DNA from 4 places in the Mesorhizobium sp. WSM4817 genome. Region 1 is predicted to be linked to each of the others. Evidence: riboswitches for the same ligand, from Rfam matches in the RefSeq annotation. Region 1 holds a riboswitch; each other region holds the start of a gene.

The links. Region 1 has a riboswitch for cobalamin ahead of AC0L2K_RS11530 (aromatic ring-hydroxylating oxygenase subunit alpha). Riboswitches for the same ligand answer to the same signal wherever they lie in the genome.
Region 2: it holds a riboswitch for cobalamin, as region 1 does, so the genes downstream of both, AC0L2K_RS23535 (ABC transporter ATP-binding protein) here and AC0L2K_RS11530 (aromatic ring-hydroxylating oxygenase subunit alpha) in region 1, are expected to answer to the same signal.
Region 3: it holds a riboswitch for cobalamin, as region 1 does, so the genes downstream of both, AC0L2K_RS08820 (CbtB domain-containing protein) here and AC0L2K_RS11530 (aromatic ring-hydroxylating oxygenase subunit alpha) in region 1, are expected to answer to the same signal.
Region 4: it holds a riboswitch for cobalamin, as region 1 does, so the genes downstream of both, AC0L2K_RS08995 (DUF1636 family protein) here and AC0L2K_RS11530 (aromatic ring-hydroxylating oxygenase subunit alpha) in region 1, are expected to answer to the same signal.

The regions. Positions count from the first base shown of each region.
Region 1 covers NZ_JBVVQQ010000006.1:218,285-223,174, reverse strand. Annotated here, with positions in the region: gene AC0L2K_RS11555 (ABC transporter ATP-binding protein) at 1-13, shown strand, start outside; gene AC0L2K_RS11550 (DUF680 domain-containing protein) at 204-440, opposite strand; gene AC0L2K_RS11545 (DUF680 domain-containing protein) at 515-739, opposite strand; gene AC0L2K_RS11540 (DUF680 domain-containing protein) at 807-1,013, opposite strand; gene AC0L2K_RS11535 (hypothetical protein) at 1,094-1,519, shown strand; cobalamin riboswitch at 1,520-1,722, shown strand; gene AC0L2K_RS11530 (aromatic ring-hydroxylating oxygenase subunit alpha) at 1,836-3,083, shown strand; gene AC0L2K_RS11525 (FAD-binding oxidoreductase) at 3,107-4,237, shown strand; gene AC0L2K_RS11520 (FAD-binding oxidoreductase) at 4,354-4,890, opposite strand, start outside.
Region 2 covers NZ_JBVVQQ010000019.1:26,576-31,465, forward strand. Annotated here, with positions in the region: gene AC0L2K_RS23525 (FecCD family ABC transporter permease) at 1-706, opposite strand, end outside; gene AC0L2K_RS23530 (ABC transporter substrate-binding protein) at 736-1,683, opposite strand; gene AC0L2K_RS23535 (ABC transporter ATP-binding protein) at 1,680-2,492, opposite strand; cobalamin riboswitch at 2,581-2,781, opposite strand; gene AC0L2K_RS23540 (AraC family transcriptional regulator) at 3,047-3,877, shown strand; gene AC0L2K_RS23545 (bifunctional helix-turn-helix transcriptional regulator/GNAT family N-acetyltransferase) at 3,977-4,890, opposite strand, start outside.
Region 3 covers NZ_JBVVQQ010000005.1:12,978-17,867, reverse strand. Annotated here, with positions in the region: gene mgtE (magnesium transporter) at 1-441, shown strand, start outside; gene AC0L2K_RS08835 (MerR family transcriptional regulator) at 578-964, shown strand; gene AC0L2K_RS08830 (methyltransferase family protein) at 1,063-1,569, opposite strand; gene AC0L2K_RS08825 (heparan-alpha-glucosaminide N-acetyltransferase) at 1,566-2,558, opposite strand; cobalamin riboswitch at 2,876-3,085, shown strand; gene AC0L2K_RS08820 (CbtB domain-containing protein) at 3,123-3,302, shown strand; gene AC0L2K_RS08815 (CbtA family protein) at 3,318-4,082, shown strand; gene cobU (bifunctional adenosylcobinamide kinase/adenosylcobinamide-phosphate guanylyltransferase) at 4,105-4,602, shown strand; gene cobO (cob(I)yrinic acid a,c-diamide adenosyltransferase) at 4,604-4,890, shown strand, end outside.
Region 4 covers NZ_JBVVQQ010000005.1:49,872-54,761, reverse strand. Annotated here, with positions in the region: gene AC0L2K_RS09005 (cobaltochelatase subunit CobN) at 1-1,755, opposite strand, end outside; gene cobW (cobalamin biosynthesis protein CobW) at 1,774-2,811, opposite strand; gene AC0L2K_RS08995 (DUF1636 family protein) at 2,808-3,242, opposite strand; cobalamin riboswitch at 3,281-3,483, opposite strand; gene AC0L2K_RS08990 (winged helix-turn-helix domain-containing protein) at 3,513-4,712, opposite strand.

The DNA.
Region 1 (4,890 bases):
AAAGGCAGCCTGAGAGCAGCAGCCGAACTGATGGATGTTTGGTGACCCAAAAACGAGAGCGGCGGGCAAAGCCGCCACTCTTGTGCGTTCCGGTCGCTGTTAGAGCGACGTGCGTCCAAGTGGACGCACAAAGGTACGCTCCAACACTTTAACCCTGCGCATCGTGCTTTCCGAAAATCGGAACCGATTTTCGGGCCGATGCGCTAGCGGCCGAACAGGTTCCGGTCGCTGCCCTGCGGGGCGGACTTCTGTACGTCGCCCGACGAGTTGAGCAGCTTGTAGACCGGCGAGCCGGTATTGCGTACCGAAGAAGTCTGCGTGTTGTCGACGTTGATGGTCGCCTGCTTGTTGATGTCGGTTCTGCCAAAGTTGTCGCTACCGGCAAAAGCGCCGCCCGCAGCAATCAAAAGCGCGGCGGCGGTAAGAACGATCTTCTTCATTTTCAAAACTCCTGGATTTTCTTGGTTCCGCCAGCCCGGCGGGCAAATGCCGCCGCCGCTGTTGGAACGAACTGTTAGTTGTTGCCGAACAGGTTACGGTCGCTGCCGTTGACGGGTTTCTCGTCAGCCGGAACCGGATTCTGCGCCGAAGCCGAATTCCGAATCGAAGCCGTGTACGAGTTGCTGTCGACCGCAGCGGCCGGCTGGTTGGCGCCGTTCGATCCAAAGTTGTCGCTGCCGGCAAAAGCGCTGCCGGAGATGGCCACAATGGCGGCGGTGGCAAGAATGAGCTTCTTCATTTCAAATACTCCTGAGTTCCTCAGATCCCGAGCGGCGGACCGCCACTTTGCTGTTTGGGACCAGCTGTTAATTGTTGCCGAAAAGGTTGCGGTCGGCGCCCTGGCCAACGGGCTGCTTTTCAGCGTGAGCCGGCGTCTGGACAGAGGCCGTATACGAGCTGTCGACCGCGACGGCCGGCTGGTTGGCGGCGTTGGACCCATAATGGTCGCTGCCGGCAAAGGCGCTGCCGGTGATGGCCAGAGCGGCGACGGCAGCAAGAGCGATCTTTTTCATTTTAGTACTCCAGTATCTTGGTCTTCAGTCCGTCTAGCGGCGTGTCTTGGGAGGATGCGCGCGGCGTTCGGATAGCCCCGATGTGGGAAGGCCATTCGGCGGATTCCAATCACGAAGTTGTTCTGTGTGGACCAAGAATCTACACCTTGAAATTGTACCAGAGGCATCTGCCACTATGGTTTTATGGTTCGTTTTCAATATTTTATGCCAAATTTGCCGTTCGACGATTTGACGGATTGGCGGATCTGCGTTCACTGCGTGCTGCACGCATTGTCAACAGAAACGAACCGTTCGGTTCGATTTTAGGAGCGACTAATAGTCACTTTTGTAAACTGTTAACCTTCCTGGTCTCCGCCGCGGTCGGATTCGATGTCACGGCAGCCGACAATGGCCGCCGACAAAGCGGGTTTCAGCCCTGCAGATATAAACCTGCAGGTTTCGCCGGTGGTGTCGCGCCGCATGGATACGATGTCGCTTTCATGCCGGCAGTCAGCCGGCCGGCATGATTAGATCACGCCATCTCAGGTGCCGCTTGGTGACGACGAAGCGGAGAATTGGGAAGCCGGTCAGAACCCGGCGCTGCCCCCGCAACGGTGGTGGAGTTCAAGTCGCAACGGGAGACCACTGGGCCACAAGCCTGGGAAGGTGTCGCGACGAGTCCGCAAGGACACTCCAGAGCCCGGAAACCAGCCCGAGATTTTCAGACTCGACTGATCGCGGTGGGCGGTCAAGAGGTGGATGATGGACGTCCGGCCCTGTCGCCGGCGTGCAAACGGTCCTCCCTCCATCACCACCAGTTCAGTCCTTACACGAGGACAGGACATGGACGCGCGCAACGACATGCTGAGGCTCTTGCACGGCCGCAGGCAAGGCTATTCGCTCGAGCAGCCCTTCTACACCGATCCAGATTTCTTCAAGCTCGACATGGAGCTGATCTGGTATCGCGACTGGCTGTTCATCGGCCACGATTGCGAGTTGCCGAAAGCTGGCAGCTATATCACCGCCCAGATCGGCGACTATCCGGTCGTGCTGGTCCGCGACCAGCAAGGCAAGATCAATGCCTTCCACAATTCCTGCCGGCATCGCGGCAGCCGTGTCTGCAATGCCGACAAGGGCACTGCGGCGAAGCTGGTCTGCCCCTATCACCAGTGGACCTACGAGCTGGACGGCCGGCTGTTGTTTGCTCGCCAGATGGCAGACGGCTTCGACAAAAGCCAGTTCAGCCTGAAGCCGGTGGCTTGCGAAAGCGTTGGCGGCTACATCTTCATCTGCCTGGCCAACGAGCCGGCCGACTTCGCGCCGATGCGCGCCATGATCGAGCCTTACCTCCTGCCGCACCGGCTGCGCGAGGCAAAAATCGCCTTCGAATCGACCATCGTCGAGAAGGGCAACTGGAAGCTCGTCTGGGAGAACAACCGCGAGTGCTACCATTGCGCCGGCAACCATCCGGAACTCTGCAAGACATTCCCGGAAGCGCCGACCGTGACCGGCGTGCAGGGCGCCGACAGCGATCCAGAGATGCTCGCGCACTGGGCGAAATGCGAGGCGGCGGGCTTGCCGAGCAAGTTCCGCATCGATCCGGCCGGGCAGTATCGCGCCACCCGCGCGCCGCTGCTGCGCGACGCCGTCAGCTACACGATGACGGGAAGACGCGCGGTGAAGAAGAAACTTTCCGACAGCGTTTCGACCGACCGTATCGGCTCGCTGCTGCTCTATCACTATCCGACGAGTTGGAACCATATCCTCGGCGATCATGCCGTCACCTTCCGCGTGCTGCCGATCAGTGTCACGGAAACGGCCGTCACCACCAAATGGCTTGTCCACAAGGACGCGGTCGAAGGCGTCGATTACGACCTCGCCGAACTCACCCATGTCTGGACCGAGACCAACGACCAGGACCGTCGCATTGTCGAGGAAAACGCCTTCGGCATCCTGTCGCCGGCCTATGAGCCCGGCCCCTATTCGGAACTGCATGAGGGCGGCGTCATCCAGTTCGTCGAATGGTACGCCTCCTTCATCGGGCCGCGCCTTGCCGAGGCCGGGCGGCCGGCGCTGCGCAGCGTCGCCTGAGCGAGGTCAAGGGGATGAATGCGATGACGGACCTTGGCCTCTACCGCCATCTCGACGAGATGGCGCCCTGGAACGACAGGCTCCAGGTGCTGGAAGTCATCGGCGTCAGCGACGAGGCGCCTGACGTGAAGACCTTCACCTTCCGCTCTGACAACCAGACCTGGTTCCGCTACAGACCGGGGCAGTTCGTGACGCTGGAACTGCCGACCACCGAGGGCCTGATGATGCGGACCTATACGCTGTCGTCCTCGCCGTCGAGGCCGTTCTCGATCGCGGTGACGGTGAAAGCGCAGGCCGGCAGCCTCGGCACCCGCTGGATGTTCGACAATTTGAAGCCCGGCGTTCACGTGAAGGCCTATGGGCCGGCGGGCGACTTTTCGCTGCACAGCCATCCAGCGGCCAAGTATCTGTTCATTTCGGCCGGCTCAGGCGTGACGCCGATGATGTCGATGCTGCGCTGGCTGAACGACTGCGCGCCATGGACAGATGTCGGCTTCGTCAACTGCGCGCGAAAGCCCGAGGAGATCATCTTCCGCAAGGAGCTCGAGCTGCTCGGCAGCCGCATGCCGGGCCTGACGCTCGGCTTCATGATCGAGGAGCGGTCCAGCCGTGAGGGCTGGTTCGGCCATATGGGCCGGATCGACGCGATACGGCTGCCGCTGCTGGCGCCCGATTTTCGCGAGCGCGAAATTTTCTGCTGCGGCCCCGACCCGTTCATGCGCGCCGTGCGGCAGATGCTGGAGGCGGCCGGCTTCGACATGGCCAACTATCATCAGGAGAGCTTTGCGGCCCCGGCGGTGGAGGAAATTCCGGCCCCGTTCGGTTCGCCGGCAGAGGGTGGGCCGGCAAAAGGTGGGCCAGCAGAGGGCGGGATCGAGGTACCTGCCGAGGCCGCAACGCCGATCCGCTTTTCGCTTTCGGATATTGATGCCGAATGCGTTGCCGGCCAGACCGTGCTGCAGACGGCGCGCGCTTCGGGCGTACGCATCCCCGCAGCCTGCGAGTTCGGCCTGTGCGGAACCTGCAAGGTGAAAAAGGTCTCGGGCACGGTCGAGATGAGCCACAATGGCGGCATCCTCGATCACGAGATCGACGACGGCTTCATCCTTGCCTGCTGTTCGAAGCCGCTGACGGCGATCGAGATCGACGCCTGACCGGCGGGGAGCTTAAAGCGCGTCGCGGCTGAATGGATTCATGCGACGCGCTTTAAGTTATTGTTTTTATGCATGTCGTCATCGCAAAACCGCTGCACACTTTTGCGTGACATGCATTAAACCCCGTAGCGTTCGGTGCGGATGAGGCTTGCCGGCACACCGGCATCGATCAGCGCCTGGGCGGCGGCCGACACGAACGCATTCGAGCCGCAGACAAAGGCGAACCTTGGCGGCGCGGGCAGCCGCAGCATCGATTGCTCCATCATCGCGGCATCGACCCGCCGCGAATAGTCTGACGGGCGCCGGGCGGCCTCGCGGGTCAGCGCCAACACCAGATCGAAGCCGTCCCGGCGATCGTGGAAGTCGATCAGCTCGTCGCGAAAGATCACCTCGTCCCAGGCCCGTGCGGAAAATACCAATGCCACGGGCACCGCCGATCTGCGCGCGGCGCGATGGCGGATCATCGCCATCAGCGGTACCACGCCGGACCCGCCGCCGACCAGCAGAAGCGGGCCGCCGTCGCTGTCGGACCAGACGAAATGGCCACCGAGCGGTCCGCGCAACTCGACCTCGTCGCCAACCGCCGCGATATCGTGGAAGAAGGGCGAGATCTCGCCATCATCGAGCCTTTCGATCGCCAGCTCGATCGTCTC
Region 2 (4,890 bases), on a different contig from region 1:
GGCTTTCGGCAGCATTCTCGCCGGCCAGGAAGGCGTCGAGCTTGCGATGGTTCCACAGGCCATAAGCAAGAATGGTGCACGCGCCAAGAGCAGCCAGCCCGACATTGTCCCATCGCGCTAGGCCGAGCCCGCCCATGGTCCAGAACAAAACCGAGTGAGCGGCGCGCTGGTCTCCGGCGAAGACGAGATAGTTGGTCAGGGCGATGAACATGAACGAGACGGCAAGCCCGGCCAGTATCAGCCGTTCGGGGCCTTGCCCCCTCACCCGCGAAACCAGCAAAAGCACGATGCCGGCGGCCAAAATGCCGCCGGTGAAGGCGGCAACCGGCAACGTCCAGATGCCGAAACGGTCGCCAAAAATGGTGATGACGGAAACAGCGCCGGCCGCGGCACCGGAGGACAGCCCGAACAGGAATGGATCGGCGAGATCGTTTCGGGTTACCGTCTGCAGCAGCGCGCCGATGACGCCCAGCCCTGCGCCGACACAGATCGCCATGATGGTGCGCGGCAGCCTGAGATCGACGACAATCTTGGCAACCGGGATCTTGGCGACCGGGATATTGCCGACTGAGCCGGGCACGAGGTCTCCGTCCAGCCCGGCCGCATGTCCGAGCGCAGCAATCACGTCGCTCAACGCTATGACTGTCGATCCATAGGCGATCGACAGCAGAGCAAGAGCGGCGATTGCTGCCGCTCCTGCTGCCATGGCCAATTCGAACGCCCTGTGGCGCAAGCTCAGAAGGCTTCCGGGTGCATCGCGCTGGCGATCTTGCCGATCGCCTCGATGTTAGCAGGTCCGGGCGTCAGCTCGGCATAGCGCAGCGCGACGAAGCGCTCGCTCCTGACCGCATCGGTCTCCTTCATTGCCGGATGGACTTTGAGGAAGTCGAGCAGTTTCCTGTAACCGCCGCCGTCCTGGTAGTCGAGCAGGATCAGGAACTGCGGATTGCGGGAAGCGACCGTTTCCCAGTCCGTGTTGCCCCAGTTCGTCTGCATGTCGGCCATGATGTTGTCGCCGCCGGCAGCGGCGATCATGGCGCTGGGGATCGCGAACTTGCCTGATGTGAAGGGTTTGTCTTCGCCGGAGTCGTAGAGAAACACCCGCGTCCGCTCGCGGTCGCCGGCCTTTGCCGTGATATCGGCGAGTTGCGCTTTCCAGCCTGAAACGAGTTTTTCCGCCTTGGCTTGCTTGCCGAAAATCCTGCCCAGCTTTTCGATGTCGCCGTAGAGCAGGTCCATCGAGGCGGCGGGGCGGTTGTTGTCGAGATGGACGCAGCTTTCCGTCAGCACCAGCGTCTTGACGCCGTGCGGCGCCAGCGTATCTGGCGTTACCTCGCCGCCCGGCTTCATACCGTAATACCAGCCGGCGAAGAAGAAATCGGGCTCGACCGCGACCAGGTTTTCGAGCGCCGGGTATTTCGGCGCAAGTTCAGGGATCGCGCCCTGCTTGGCCTTGAATTCCGGACCGACCTTGTACCATCCGGTGATGCCGGTCAGGCCGACGATCGACGGTTGCAGCCCCAGCGCGAAGGCCATCTCGGCCATGTTCATATCCTGGATGACGGCACGCTTCGGCGCGGCGTCGAACGTCAGCGGCGTACCGCAGCTGTCGACTGTTACCGGGAAAGCGAAGGCGGTCTGGGCAAGCAGCAGAGAGGCAAAAGACAGTGCGAGGCGTTTCACGGATGTTGCTCCTTGGTTAGATCAGAAGAGGCACGGTTCGGGACTTCGAACACCGTGAGTTCGCGGTCTTCGGTCGGATGGCGCAGCCGAAGCACGTCGACGCCGAAAATCTCGCGGATCAACTGCTTGGTCAGCGCCTCGCGCGGACCGGCGAGTGCCTGCAGCCGGGCCTCGTTCATCACCGCGACCCTGGTGGCAAATGGCGTGACCAGCGACAGATCATGCAGCACCGCCACGACGGTCATGCCAAGCTGCGATACGAGTTCGAGAAGTTCGCTGCGGGCGCGCGGATCGAGATGATTGGTCGGTTCATCGAGGAACAGGATTTTCGGCTCCTGGGCGATGGCGCGCGCCAACTGGGCGCGTTGCCGCTCACCACCCGACAGCGAGCCGATCGTGCGGCCGAGCAGCGGCAGCAGGCCAGTTCTGCGAAGCGCTTCGGCGACGACGTCGCGTTGCTCGCTCCTGCGTCGCCAGCCGGCATGCGGGACCCGCCCAAGTCCGACGTAGTCGATCACGGCAAGCCGCGGATCGGGCTGATCGGTCTGGCCGACGACCGCCATGTGCAGCGCCCGCTCGGCGGCCGGAAATGTCTCCAGCCGGCGTCCGGAAAATCTGACACCTCCCGCGCTCGGACGCAGCGTGCCGCATAGCATGCGCAGCAGCGTCGTCTTGCCGGCGCCGTTGGGACCGATGATGGCGAGGCGGTCTCCCGCCGCGACGGAAAGGCTGACCGCACTGACCAGGCGCTGGCCATTCGCCGTGGCGCTCAGTTCACGCGCTTCAAGAAGAGGCTGGCAGGCATCCAACTTACCGTCACTTTCTCAAATGGCGACGGAAGGAAGCTGGACCGGCCGACAAGACCGATGTCCACGTCTCCTCCCGGCACACCCCGTCCGGTCAACTCGTGCGATGGCAGGTCTCCTGGCTCGCGGGTCCTTGCGCCATCCTGCCTTCCCAGCCTTGGCCAGTGGCATTTCGGATTTTGCTCGCCGCTTACAGTTGCGGGGGCAGCCACGGCCTCGATCCGAAGATCTCACCGTGTTCCCTTTTCACCCCTCGCCTTTCGGCTTGGGGACCATCAGTCAGCCACCCTAGTTTTCCGCCAATCCCAGCGCAATAAATTTCCGGGTTCCGGAGTGCCCCGCGAGCAATGGTCTTGTCAGAACGAGCATACCGAATCTCGTAATGTAATAACGTTACTACTTAAAAGACAACGCCTGCGCCTGTCAACCCCTTCGCCCAACGCTTTCGGCTTGCCGATCACCGTCGCATTGCGCGGTGCGCAATTTCGATCAAACTGCCTCCACCAGTAAGCGATACCATGACCTGGCCAATGCGCAGTCCCACAGCGAGGAGCCATATGAACCCGACCGAGAAAGCGCTGTGGTTCGTCGAAAGCCATCTGCCGGAGGCCATCTCGCTCGACGATGTCGCCAACAGCAGCGGCGTGTCGCGCTTTCACGTGACGCGGGCTTTCGGCGCGGCGACCGGACGTTCGGTGATGGGCTACCTGCGTTCTCGCCGCCTGACCGAGGCGGCGCGCAGGCTCGCCGCCGGCGCACCGGACATCCTCTCGGTCGCGCTCGACGCCGGCTATGCCTCGCATGAGGCTTTCACCCGTGCCTTCCGCGACCAGTTCGGCACCACGCCGGAACTGGTGCGCGCGCAAGGCTCGCTCAAAAACCTCGATCTCGTGGAGCCGATCCTGATGGACCAGTCCTTCCTCACCAATCTCGAGCCGCCGCGTTTCGAAACCAGCCGGCCGTTCCTCATCGCCGGTCTCGGCGAGCGCTACAGCTGCGAAACCAGCGCCGGCATCCCGATGCAGTGGCAGCGGTTCGGCCCCTATATCGGCAACATTCCAGGCGAGGTCGGCGACGTCGCCTATGGCGTCTGCGTCAACGGCGACGATGCAGGCAATTTCGACTATATCGCCGGCGTCGAGGTGTCCGATTTTTCGGACCTGCCGAAGGAGTTTTCGCGCGTACGCGTGCCGATGCAGAAATACGCCGTGTTCGCCCATCGTGGCCACATCTCGACCATCCGCCGCACGGTCAACACGATCTGGAACAAATGGCTGCCGGCCTCCGGGCACAAGATTGCCGACGCGCCCGAATTCGAGCGCTACGGCCCCGAATTCGATCCGCGCAGCGGCAATGGCGGGCTGGAAGTCTGGATACCGGTCGGGTGAGGAAGGGCCAGTTTTCAACTTGTGTTGGAGACTAGTGTCGAGGCGCTCCGCCTTATCTTGCCTACTCCCCTTGTCCCACAAGGGGAGTAGGGAAAGACGCTACAACTCCAGGTTCCAGTTCTGGCCGACCAGATCCTTGCCGAAGGCGTGGTGGCGTTCCTGATTGGCCAGCTTGAACCCGGCCGCCTCGTAGATGCGGCGCGCTGAGGTGAGCACGTCGTTGGTCCACAGCGTCAACGTCTTGTAGCCCTTGGCACGGGCAAAGCGGATGCATTCCTCGACCAGCCGCCTGCCGATGCCGAGACCGCGCGCCGAGGGTTCGACGTAGAGCAGGCGCAGCTTCGCCACCGCGTCCGACTGGCGCACGACGAAGACCGAGCCGACGACTTCCCCTTCCCGCTCGGCGATCCAGCTGCGTTCCCATTTCGGATCGTAGGATTTGGCGAAAGCGCCGAGGATTTCGGCGACCAGCGCCTCATAAGTTTCGTCCCAGCCATATTCCTGCGCGTAGAGCAGGCCCTGGCGATGGATGATCCAGCCGATGTCGCCGACCTGCAAGGACCGCAGCATGTAAAGGACCTTGGGCTCTGCACTCTCGCCCAGTAGGTGCTGCACCGTCTGCATCGCCTTGACCAGCCTGTCCTGTTCCGGTGCGGAAAGCCGCTCGAGCAGGGCCGCGACCTGATCGTGCGAACCCTGGTTCAGCGGCGCGAACGCCGCTCTTCCCGCCGGCGTCAGCGCAATCGACGAGCGCCGCGCATCGGCTCGCGTCGCCACGCGCTCGACCAGACCACGCTCCTCGAATTTTTTCAGCAACCGGCTGAGATAGCCGGGGTCGAGACCGAGATCGCGCGCAAGATCGGTGGCGGTCAGGCCATCGCGATGCGCCAGTTCATAGAGCACCCGAGCCTCGGTCAGCGAGAAGGCGCTTTTCAGCAGCCCTTCATCGAGCAGCCCGATCTGGCGGGTGTAGAAGCGGTTGAAGCCCCGCGCCGCATCGATCCGCTCCCTGC
Region 3 (4,890 bases), on a different contig from region 1:
CTGTTCGACCGCACGATCGAGCACATCGTGGCGCTGGCCGTGCTGATGCCGATCGTGGCGGGCATGGGCGGCAATGCCGGCTCGCAGACCATGACGGTCACGGTGCGGGCGCTGGCGACCAGGGACCTCGACATCTACAATGCCGGCCGCATCATTCGCCGCGAGATGGGGGTGGGCTTCATCAACGGCATCATCTTCGCCATCCTGATCGGCATCGTCGCCGCCGCCTGGTTCCGCGACCCCAACCTGGGCGGCATCATCGCCGCGGCGATGATCATCAACATGTTCGTGGCCGCACTTGCCGGCATCCTGATCCCGCTGCTGCTCGACCGGTTCAAGATCGACCCGGCCGTGGCTTCGGCGGTTTTCGTCACGACGGTCACCGACGTCGTCGGCTTCTTTGCCTTTCTCGGCCTCGCCACATGGTGGTTCGGCGTGTGAGCGACGCCCGCTCAATTGACTTTTACGTAAATGCCATGCGAGATTTTGGAACAGCCTCTGGCCGATTCTGACACGCGTGCGGATAGCGAGGCCGCATGGTTGGAACTCGCAGCGCGGCCGGACATTTGGAGTGATGATGCGGGAATATTATTCGATAACCGAACTGACCCGCGAATTCGATGTTTCGACGCGGACGCTGCGCTTCTACGAGGACGAGGGGCTGGTGCAGCCGGTGCGGCGCGGCCGCACGCGGCTGTTTCGCCCGTCGGACCGGCATCTCATCCGCCAGATCATGCGCGGCAAGAGGCTCGGCTTTTCGATCAACGAGATCCGCGAAATCATCCAGATGTACAAGGAGCCGCCCGGCGAGGTCGGTCAGCTCAATCTGATGATCAAGCGCATCGAGGAAAAGCGCGAGGATCTGCGCCAGAAGCGCCGCGATCTCGAAGAGACCCTGGCCGAGCTCGACCAGGCCGAGGAGTCGTGCGTCGAGCGGCTGGTGGAGCTCGGCGTCAACACCTGATCGGCCTTTTTGATAATTCTACTCTGGCGGCCAGCCAGCGTTGTTCTGCGCTTCCGGTGCTCACCTACTCAAATGTACGCTCCGCTCCGGCTGCCGCCTCAAATCCAGCGGCGCACCCTTTTTGCGTAATCCCGGTATTTCTTGCCGAATTTCGTTGCCAGAACTTTTTCCTCGCCCTCGATCGCCATTTTCTGCGTTGCGAAGGCGGCGATGATCGCCAGCGGCAGGAACCACACGTTCCCCGAGATAAGGGCAACGCCGATCATCAGCAGCGTGTTGGCCAGATAGATCGGATTGCGGCTGACGGCGAAGGGGCCCGATGTCACCAGATGGTCCGGCACGGCGTTCGGGTGGAGCGTCGTCTTTGCCCGGATCATGATGCGGATCGCCGTGAACCAGAGTGCGACGACGCCGAACAATGCCACCCAGCCGGCCGCGAACAGGATGTCGCCCAAAAGGCCGCCGATCCATGGCAGCGGATAAAGCAAGCCAAGCGCGATGCTGACGGCGATGGCCGCGACATAGATCAGCGGCGGCCACGGTATAAACCCCGGTTTCTGCTGTCCCGGTTTCTGTTGGCCCGGTTTCTGCTGATGGTCGGTCATTGTGCTCCTCCCTCCATCAAAGTGCCGTTGGCCTTGGCAGTGCAGGCGCCGGCGAGATCGCCGAGATGCGCCTTCCATTCCGCAGCCTGGTCGTTGCGGTAGAGCCGATCCAGCGTGGCCTCGCCCTCGAGCGTATCGAGCATGCAGACACAATAGCTGCTGCAGAACTCCGTGTCGCGCGATTGCTCGCACGATGCCTGGCACTCTTTGAGGAAAGTGACCGGCCTGGTTTCGACGGCTGCCGGCATGACTTGCGAAAACAGCCAGAGCGAGCCGATCAGCACCGGCTGGTGGATCAGATAGAAGGCGAGGCTGTGCCGGCCGATAAAAACCAGCGGATTAGTCCAGCGGCCGGGCGCCAGGCCCGCCAGCCGCGTCAGCACGCCGGAGGCGAAGGCAAGTTTTGCCGCTGCGATGCCGACAAGCACAGCGCCAAACCATGGAAACAGCGGGACATAATCGTTGGAGCGCGGGTTGGTTGCCGACAGGCCGACCCACCACAGGGCCGGATGATCGAAGATCTCGGACCTGAGGTAGAGCGGCGCGGTGATGACGAAAGCTGCGACAACCAGCGTCACCAGCGCCGGCAGCCGCAGAAACGCCAGGCCGAGCAGGCTGGCGAGCGCGATCTCGTGCAGGATGCCGAAGAAGATGAAACTGTCGGGTGTGGCAAGCCTAGTGGCGGCCGATATGGCGAGCGCCGCCCCGCCGACCATGGCGAAGCGTTTCCAGAAGCCGTTCCAGCGGATTTGCTTGCCATGGGCGAGGAACAGGCTGACGCCGACCAGGAACAGGAAGGTCGACGCGATGCAGCGCGCGTAGAATTTCCACCAGCCAAAGGCAGTCAGGCCGGGATCGGTGTAGCCGAAGAATTCGAGATCCCAGGTGAAATGGTAGCTCGCCATGGCAAGCAAAGCGATGCCGCGGGCGACGTCGATAGCGATGATGCGCCTGGATCGGTCCTGAACGGCCGGCGTAGGAATGGTCATGGTCTCGCAATTCTGATTCAGTGCTGCAAGACGACTATCATGGTTGCCCCGGACAAAAGAAGACAGGCGCCGCCCTTCTTCCTTCTCCCCTTCTTGTGGGAGAAGGTGGATTGGCGCGCAGCGCCAAGACGGTTGAAGGGGTGCTGGCCGGAGCGCTGTTGGTGCCAAGCTGGAACACCCCTAATCCGACCTCGCTTCCCGAGGCCACCTTCTCCCACAAGGGGAGAAGGAAGAGCCCACGAGAAACGATTACCTTGACGGCGCGTTCGCGCTGCTAGCTGGCGGAATTTGGTTTGCCGGGCGCGGCGATTCTGCCTATAGTCGCAGCCGTCGTCGGTTCCGTTTTGGAACCAAAGAGGGAATGCGGTAAGGGCAAAATCGCCCAATGCCGTGGCTGCCCCCGCAACTGTGTGCGGTAGTCCTCTCCATATGCCACTGAAGATTTTCTTCGGGAAGAGCTTCTTCGGGAAGGTGGGGAAGGGCGCTGATCCGCGAGCCAGGAGACCTGCCGGCGACAGGAGAACTGACTTCTATGCCCTCGGGTGGAGGGCGAAAGGACAAGACATGAATACCGCTTCCGTCTCGCTCGGCGCTTCCGTCTCCTCGCAGTCGCGCTTCGTGCAGTTGGCGCTTGCTGCATTTCTCGGCGTTTTCGTCATGGGTTTTGTCGGCTTCTCGCATATCGATGCGGTCCACAATGCCGCTCACGACTATCGCCATTCGATGGGCTTTCCCTGCCACTGACGAGGGGCTGTCACCATGACACTGTTTCGCAACGTCGTGTTCATCGCGGCGATCGCAGGGCTTGTGGCCGGCGTCGTTCTCGCCTGCATGCAGGCCTACGCCACGGTGCCACTCATTCTAAAGGCAGAAGTCTACGAACAGGCCGGCGGTGGTCACACGCATGACCATGGTCTGGCGCCGGCCGCAGCAGGCAGCAATGCCATGAGCAGCGCCGTTCCGGCTGAAGCAGCCACCCCGGAAGAGGAAGGCTGGGCGCCGGCCGATGGCTTCGAGCGCTTCGCCTTCAACGTCGTTGCCAACGTCGTCACCGGCATCGGCTTTGCGCTGATCCTGGTCGCCGCTTCGGAGTTCGCCGGCGGCATCGGCAAGTGGCGTCAGGGTATGTTCTGGGGCCTTGCCGGCTTTGCCGTGTTCACGCTGGCCCCGAACCTTGGCCTGCCGCCCGAACTGCCGGCGATGCCGGCGGCCGATTTCGCCCAGCGCCAGATCTGGTGGACGGCAACCGTAGTGGCGACCGCGGCCGGTCTCGGGCTGCTCGCCTTTCGCAAATCGCTGCCGCTGGCCATTCTTGCCGTGGCGTTGATCGTGGCGCCGCATATTGTCGGCGCGCCGCAGCCCGACAGTTTCGAATCGCCCATCCCGGAAGGCCTGCACCACCAGTTCGTGGTGGCGGTGACGCTGACCAATCTGGTGTTCTGGCTGGTGCTCGGCGCTGTCGTCGGCTTGGTGCGCGGCCGCTTGACCGGCGCCGCAACCGGCCTGCGCGATAGCCTTGCCTGATCGCGCTGCTCCAGGCAGCAAGCTGACCCTGGTCGTCGGCGGTGCACGCTCGGGAAAGAGCGCGCATGCCGAAAGCCTGGTGACGGCCTGTCCAGCGCCGTGGACCTACATCGCCACGGCGCAAGCCTATGACGACGAGATGCACGAACGCATCGCGCTGCACCGGGCGCGGCGTTGCGACGGCTGGACGACGATCGATGCGCCGCTCGATCTCGTCGGCGCGATCGGGGCGCTGCCTGACGGCCGGCCTGTCCTGATCGACTGCCTGACGCTGTGGCTGTCCAACCATATGCTGGCCGAACGCGACATTGAGGCCGAATGCCGAGGGCTGGCGGATGTGCTGTCGCGGCCGCGCGGCCCGTGGTTCGTGGTTTCCAACGAGGTCGGCCAGGGCATCGTGCCTGACAATGCGCTTGCCCGCCGGTTTCGCGATGCCGCCGGCCGGCTCAACCAGCAGGTCGCCGCCGTCGCCGGCACGGTGCTGCTGATGGTGGCGGGACTGCCGCTCAAGGTGAAGTGATATGACCGATATCGATGACAGGGACGAGCAACGCCACCGGGCCAAGATGGCCAAGCGCAAGGCGGTGCAGGACGCCGAGGTCGCGGCCAAGACGGTCGAGAAGGGACTGCTGATCGTCAACACCGGGCCCGGCAAGGGCAAGACCACTGCCGCCTTCGGGCTGGCGCTGAGGATGCTCGGCTACGGCAGGCGCGTCGGCGTCGTCCAGTTCATCAAGGGCAAATGGCATACCGGCGAGAAGGACGCCTTTGCCGCTTTCGGCGACCGGGTCGTCTGGCACACGATGGG
Region 4 (4,890 bases), on a different contig from region 1:
CTCCCCCTCAAGGGGAGAGATTGCGCTGTCGTCGCTGCTTTCGCCAATTACCGAGGATGTTAAGAAAGAGCGGTCGGCGGAACTGCCGATCTCCCCCCTTGAGGGGGAGATGTCCGGCAGGACAGAGGGGGGCGCCTCGCACCAACCTGTCTCATCTGCCGCATTCCCCCACGCGGCCTCTACCGCAGCGATGGCCGCCGGCGGCAATTCCTTCGACAAGGTCAGATAATCCTCCAACCTCAACCCTCCGCCACCACGCTCCAGCATCTCCAGCAACGCACGCGGCGTTTGCGGAATCCCTTCAACGACGTAGCCCTGTTCGCTCAGGTCGTGCAGCATCGCCAGCACGCTGGACGGCACGTCGAGGCCGACGGCGTAGCCGGTGCGGCCGGGGGCGCTCGGATAGTCGGGGATCAGGATGGCGAGCTTGCGTTTTTCGCGCGGCGTGCGCTGCAGGCGCACGAACGCCTCGACACGGTTCGCCACCTGCGCGACCCGGTCCGGCTCCGGCCGGTTGGCGAAGGCGCGGAAGGCCAATGCGGGATCGACCTCGCTTTCGCCCTTGAAGGAAACGGCGCCGGCAAGGATGCGGCCGTCGAGTTCCGGCAGGACGACATGCATGGCGAGGTCGGCGGGCGCCAGGCCGCGCTGGTTGTCTTGCCAGATGTCACGGCGTGTCGTCGCGACGATGACCTGGAAGACAGGAACGCCGGCGCGGTCAAACAGGGTTTCGACGCCGGGCTCGGCACCCGAGGCGAAGGCGGTCGCGGTGATGATGGCGGCCGGCTTCAGCGTGGCAAGCGCGGTTTCGACAAAGGCGAGCGAGGCCGGGTCCTTGAGGCTGGAGACGAAGATCGGCACGGGGGCCATGCCGCGCTGCCGCAGCGCTTCAAACAATGCGTCGATCGGCGCGACGTCGGCGGCGAGCAGCATCGAGCGGTAGAAGAGAATGGGGATGATGGGGGCGGATTCTATGGCTGCAAGGCCGCGTTCCTTCGCGCCCCCCTCTGTCCTGCCGGACATCTCCCCCCCAAGGGGGGAGATCGCCCCGTCATCGACGCTGTTGTCAACGTTAGACGTTACAGAATTCGCGATGCGGTCAGTGACGGCTAATCTCCCCCCAAGTGGGGGAGATGTCCGGCAGGACAGAGGGGGGCGCGAAGGAACGCCGGCATTTGAAAAGTCCGGTCTTTCTACGACCCCCAATCCCGGCTCATAAAATCCCGCCTTCGGCACGACAACCGGCTCCGCGACCGCCACGTCTGATCCGGCGAGACTTGCCAGCCTCTGCACCAGCGCCGTCATATTCTCCGGGCCGCCTTCGCGAAAATAGCCGAGCAGGCCGTCGAGCTCCTGGCGCGGCAGCGTCGAGCCTTCGATCAGACGCAAATCCTCGTCGCGGCATTCGCCGGGCAGCAGCGCCAGTTTTATGCCGTGCGCGCGGGCGGTCGAGGCGAGCTGATCGCAGCCGTAGCGCCACCAGTCGTAACCGCCGAGGATGCGAACCAGAACAACCCTGGCGTGCCGGGCGACGCTGTCGATCCACAGATCGACAGACATCGGATGGCGCAGATCGCCCAAGGCGGCCAACCGCATCGACGGCAGGCGATCCGCGTCCGCCTGCCACGCCGCCGCCAGCCCGGCCAGATCGCTGTCGGTGAAGGACAGCGCCACGACATCCGCAGGCGTCTGCCTGAGATCGACAGGCTCGGCAAGATCGTCGAGCGAGGCGGATGTGGTGGTGAGGATGTGCATCGCGGCTCGTGCCTGAGGTCAGCCGGCGAGGATACGCTCGATGGCCGGGCGGTTCAGCCCTTTCAGGCCGATGACGACGAGGCGGGAGCGGCGATCGTCGGCGGCGGTCCAGGCGCGGTCGTAATAGTGGTTGACGCGCGGCCCGACTGCCTGCAGCAACAGCCGCATCGGCTTGCCGCCGACCTCGACGAAGCCTTTTACGCGCAGCACGTTTTCTTCTTCCGCCGCCGTGGCGACACGCAAAGCCAGCTCTTCGGGATTGGCGATCGACGGAATGTCGATGACGAACGAGTCGAAATCGTCATGCTCGTGATCGAGCTCGTCATCGTGGTGGGTCTTGCGGTTCTCGATGTCGTCCTCGACGGCAAGGCCGAGGCCGAGCAGCACGGAGGGATCGACCTTGCCCTGCGAGGCCGGCACGATCTTCACCGCGCGGGCGGCGTGCTTGCCGATGACGGCATTGGCGCGGGCCGAGCCGGCGGCGTCCATCAGGTCGCTCTTCGACAATATGATCAGGTCGGCGCAGGCGAGCTGGTCCTCGAACACCTCCTCGACCGGATCGTCGTGGTCGAGCGTCTCGTCCTGCGCGCGCTGCGCCTGCAGGGCGTCCATGTCGTTGGCAACGCGGCCTTCGGCCAGCGCCGGTCCGTCGACCACGGCAATGACGCCGTCGACCGTCACCCGGCTCTTCACCGTCGGCCACTGGAAGGCCTGGACCAGCGGCTTGGGCAGCGCCAGCCCGGAGGTTTCGATCAGGATATGGTCGACCCTGGGCGTCAGCGACAGGATCTGGTCGAGCGCCGGGACGAAATCGTCGGCGACGGTGCAGCAGATGCAGCCATTGGCCAGCTCGACGATGTTTTCCTCAGGGCAGGTGTCGATGCCGCATCCCTTAAGAATCTCGCCATCGATGCCGATGTCGCCGAACTCGTTGACTATGATGGCCAGCCGCTTGCCGCCAGCGTTTTCGAGCAGATGGCGGATCAGCGTCGTCTTGCCGGCGCCAAGGAAGCCGGTGACGACGGTGCAGGGCACGCGCGAGACGGAAGTGGTCATATCTGGTCCTTCAAAAGGTCGAGGGGAGGGATGCGGGCAACGAGGCCGCGCTTCAGGCAATCGGGGCGGCCGCGCCATGGGATGAGGCCGTCGGTCGAGGTGGCGAAGAGTTTTGCGCCGGTGATGAGATCGGCGCCGCTGGTCGCGGTCAGGTCGCCGAAGACATAGCTCCAGCAGCCGTCGCGCAGGATAGCGGCGCTGAGGCGGCGCTTGCAGTTGCCGAGGCATTCGACGCTGCGGATACGGATGTTTTCGCCAGAGGCGGCGCGGCGCGTGTCTTCGGCCAACAATTCGCCGGCGCGAGGATGGCCGTCGGAGCCGGTCTCGTCACGGCAGGAGGCGCAGACGATCACGGTGACGTCGGCCAGAGCATCATCATCGCCGGACAATACGCCCGCTGTCTCAGCCGAAAAACTGCTGTCGCGTTCCAAATCAGGCTCCTTGCCCGGAAAACCCGCCAGGCGATCGGATTTTTATGTCCTAGACGGCAGGTCTCCTGGCTCGCGGGTCATCGCCTTGGTGCCGCCTTCCCGGGATTTTCCCAGTGGTTATCGGCCTTGGCTCGTCGCTTACAGTTGCGGGGACAGCCGCGGATTTGAAATCGGATTTCGCACCGCATTCCCTCTTGGCTCCTCCCTTTGCCGAGAGGAGACCGTCTGAACCGGATTTAGGCTTGTGGAGGCAGTCGTGTCAACGCACGTCTACGACGCCGCAATGTCGGCGAGAGCCGAACCCAGATCCCCCGCAGGCGTCACCTCGATGCATTCGAGCCCGAGCCAGCCCTGCATCAGCTTCAATTCCTCAAAAAGTTCGGCGGCGGTTTGCGGCGGCGCGCCGGGTTCGGCATAGGCGGCATGGACGCGCAGCACGCCGGCCGGGCGGTCGGCCTTAAGGTCGATGCGCGCCACGATCCTTTCGCCGAGCAGGAACGGCAGCACATAATAGCCGTATTGGCGCTTTTCGGCAGGGGTGTAGATCTCGATGCGATAGCGGAACTCGAACAGTCTTTCCGTACGTGCTCGCTCGAAGACAACCGGATCGAACGGAGCGAGCAAGGCGCGCGCCTCGATCTTGCGCGGAAAACGGGCATCCCTGTGAAGATAGGCTGGCTTGCTCCAGCCTTCGACGGTCACCGGCAAGAGGTCGCCGGCGTCGACCAGTTCCTCGATGCGGCCTTTGATGTCAGCGGGAGAGAGGCGAAAATAGTCGCGCAGGTCGCCTGCTGTCGCGACGCCGTGGGCGCGGGCGGAGATGCGCAGCAATTCGCGGTGCGCATCCTCAGGCGAGGGCACCGGCAGGGCAAGTATTTCCGGCGGCAGCACGCGCTGCGGCAGATCATAAAGCCGCTCGAAGCCACGACGTGACGCCGTGGTGATGCGGCCGGCCCAGAACAGCCATTCGAAAGCGTGCTTGGCGTCGCTCCAGCCCCACCAGCCGCCGGAGCCTTTCTGGCCTTCCAGGGCGGAAGCGGCGATCGGGCCGCGTTCGACGACCTCGCGATAAATGTCTTCAATGTAGGCGGCGCGCTCGCGGCCCCACTTGGCCAGCCCGTTATACATTTCCTCGCCACGTTCGGCCCGTTCCATGCGCCAGCGCATCAGCGGATAGGTCTCGACCGGCAGAAAGGAGGCTTCGTGCGCCCAATATTCGAAGACTTTGCGCTTGCGCGTCACGGCGGCGTTGTCGAGCAGGGCGAGCGGGTAGGGGCCAAGCCGCGAATAGAGCGGCATATAATGGGCACGCACCACCGCGCTGACGGAATCGATCTGCAGCAGACCGGTCCGGCCAAGCACACGGGCCAGATGGCGGCGATCCGGCGTGCCGTTAGGGCGAGGATCGGCAAACCCCTGTGCGGCAAGCGCGATGCGCCGGGCCATGGCGAGCGAGATTTTTTGCTTCATGCAGACGGCACTCTGTCGGCGTTCGACCAAAGGTGGGAGCGATGATTCCGCGCCATGCTAGCAGGGTTTTGGCGGCATCCATGTCAGGAGAGAAAAGTGGAGTAAACAGTGAAGGAAACTCAAACAGGAGCGGATCGGACCAGTTTTTCCGGATATGCCGTCGAGCACCGCGTTTTGA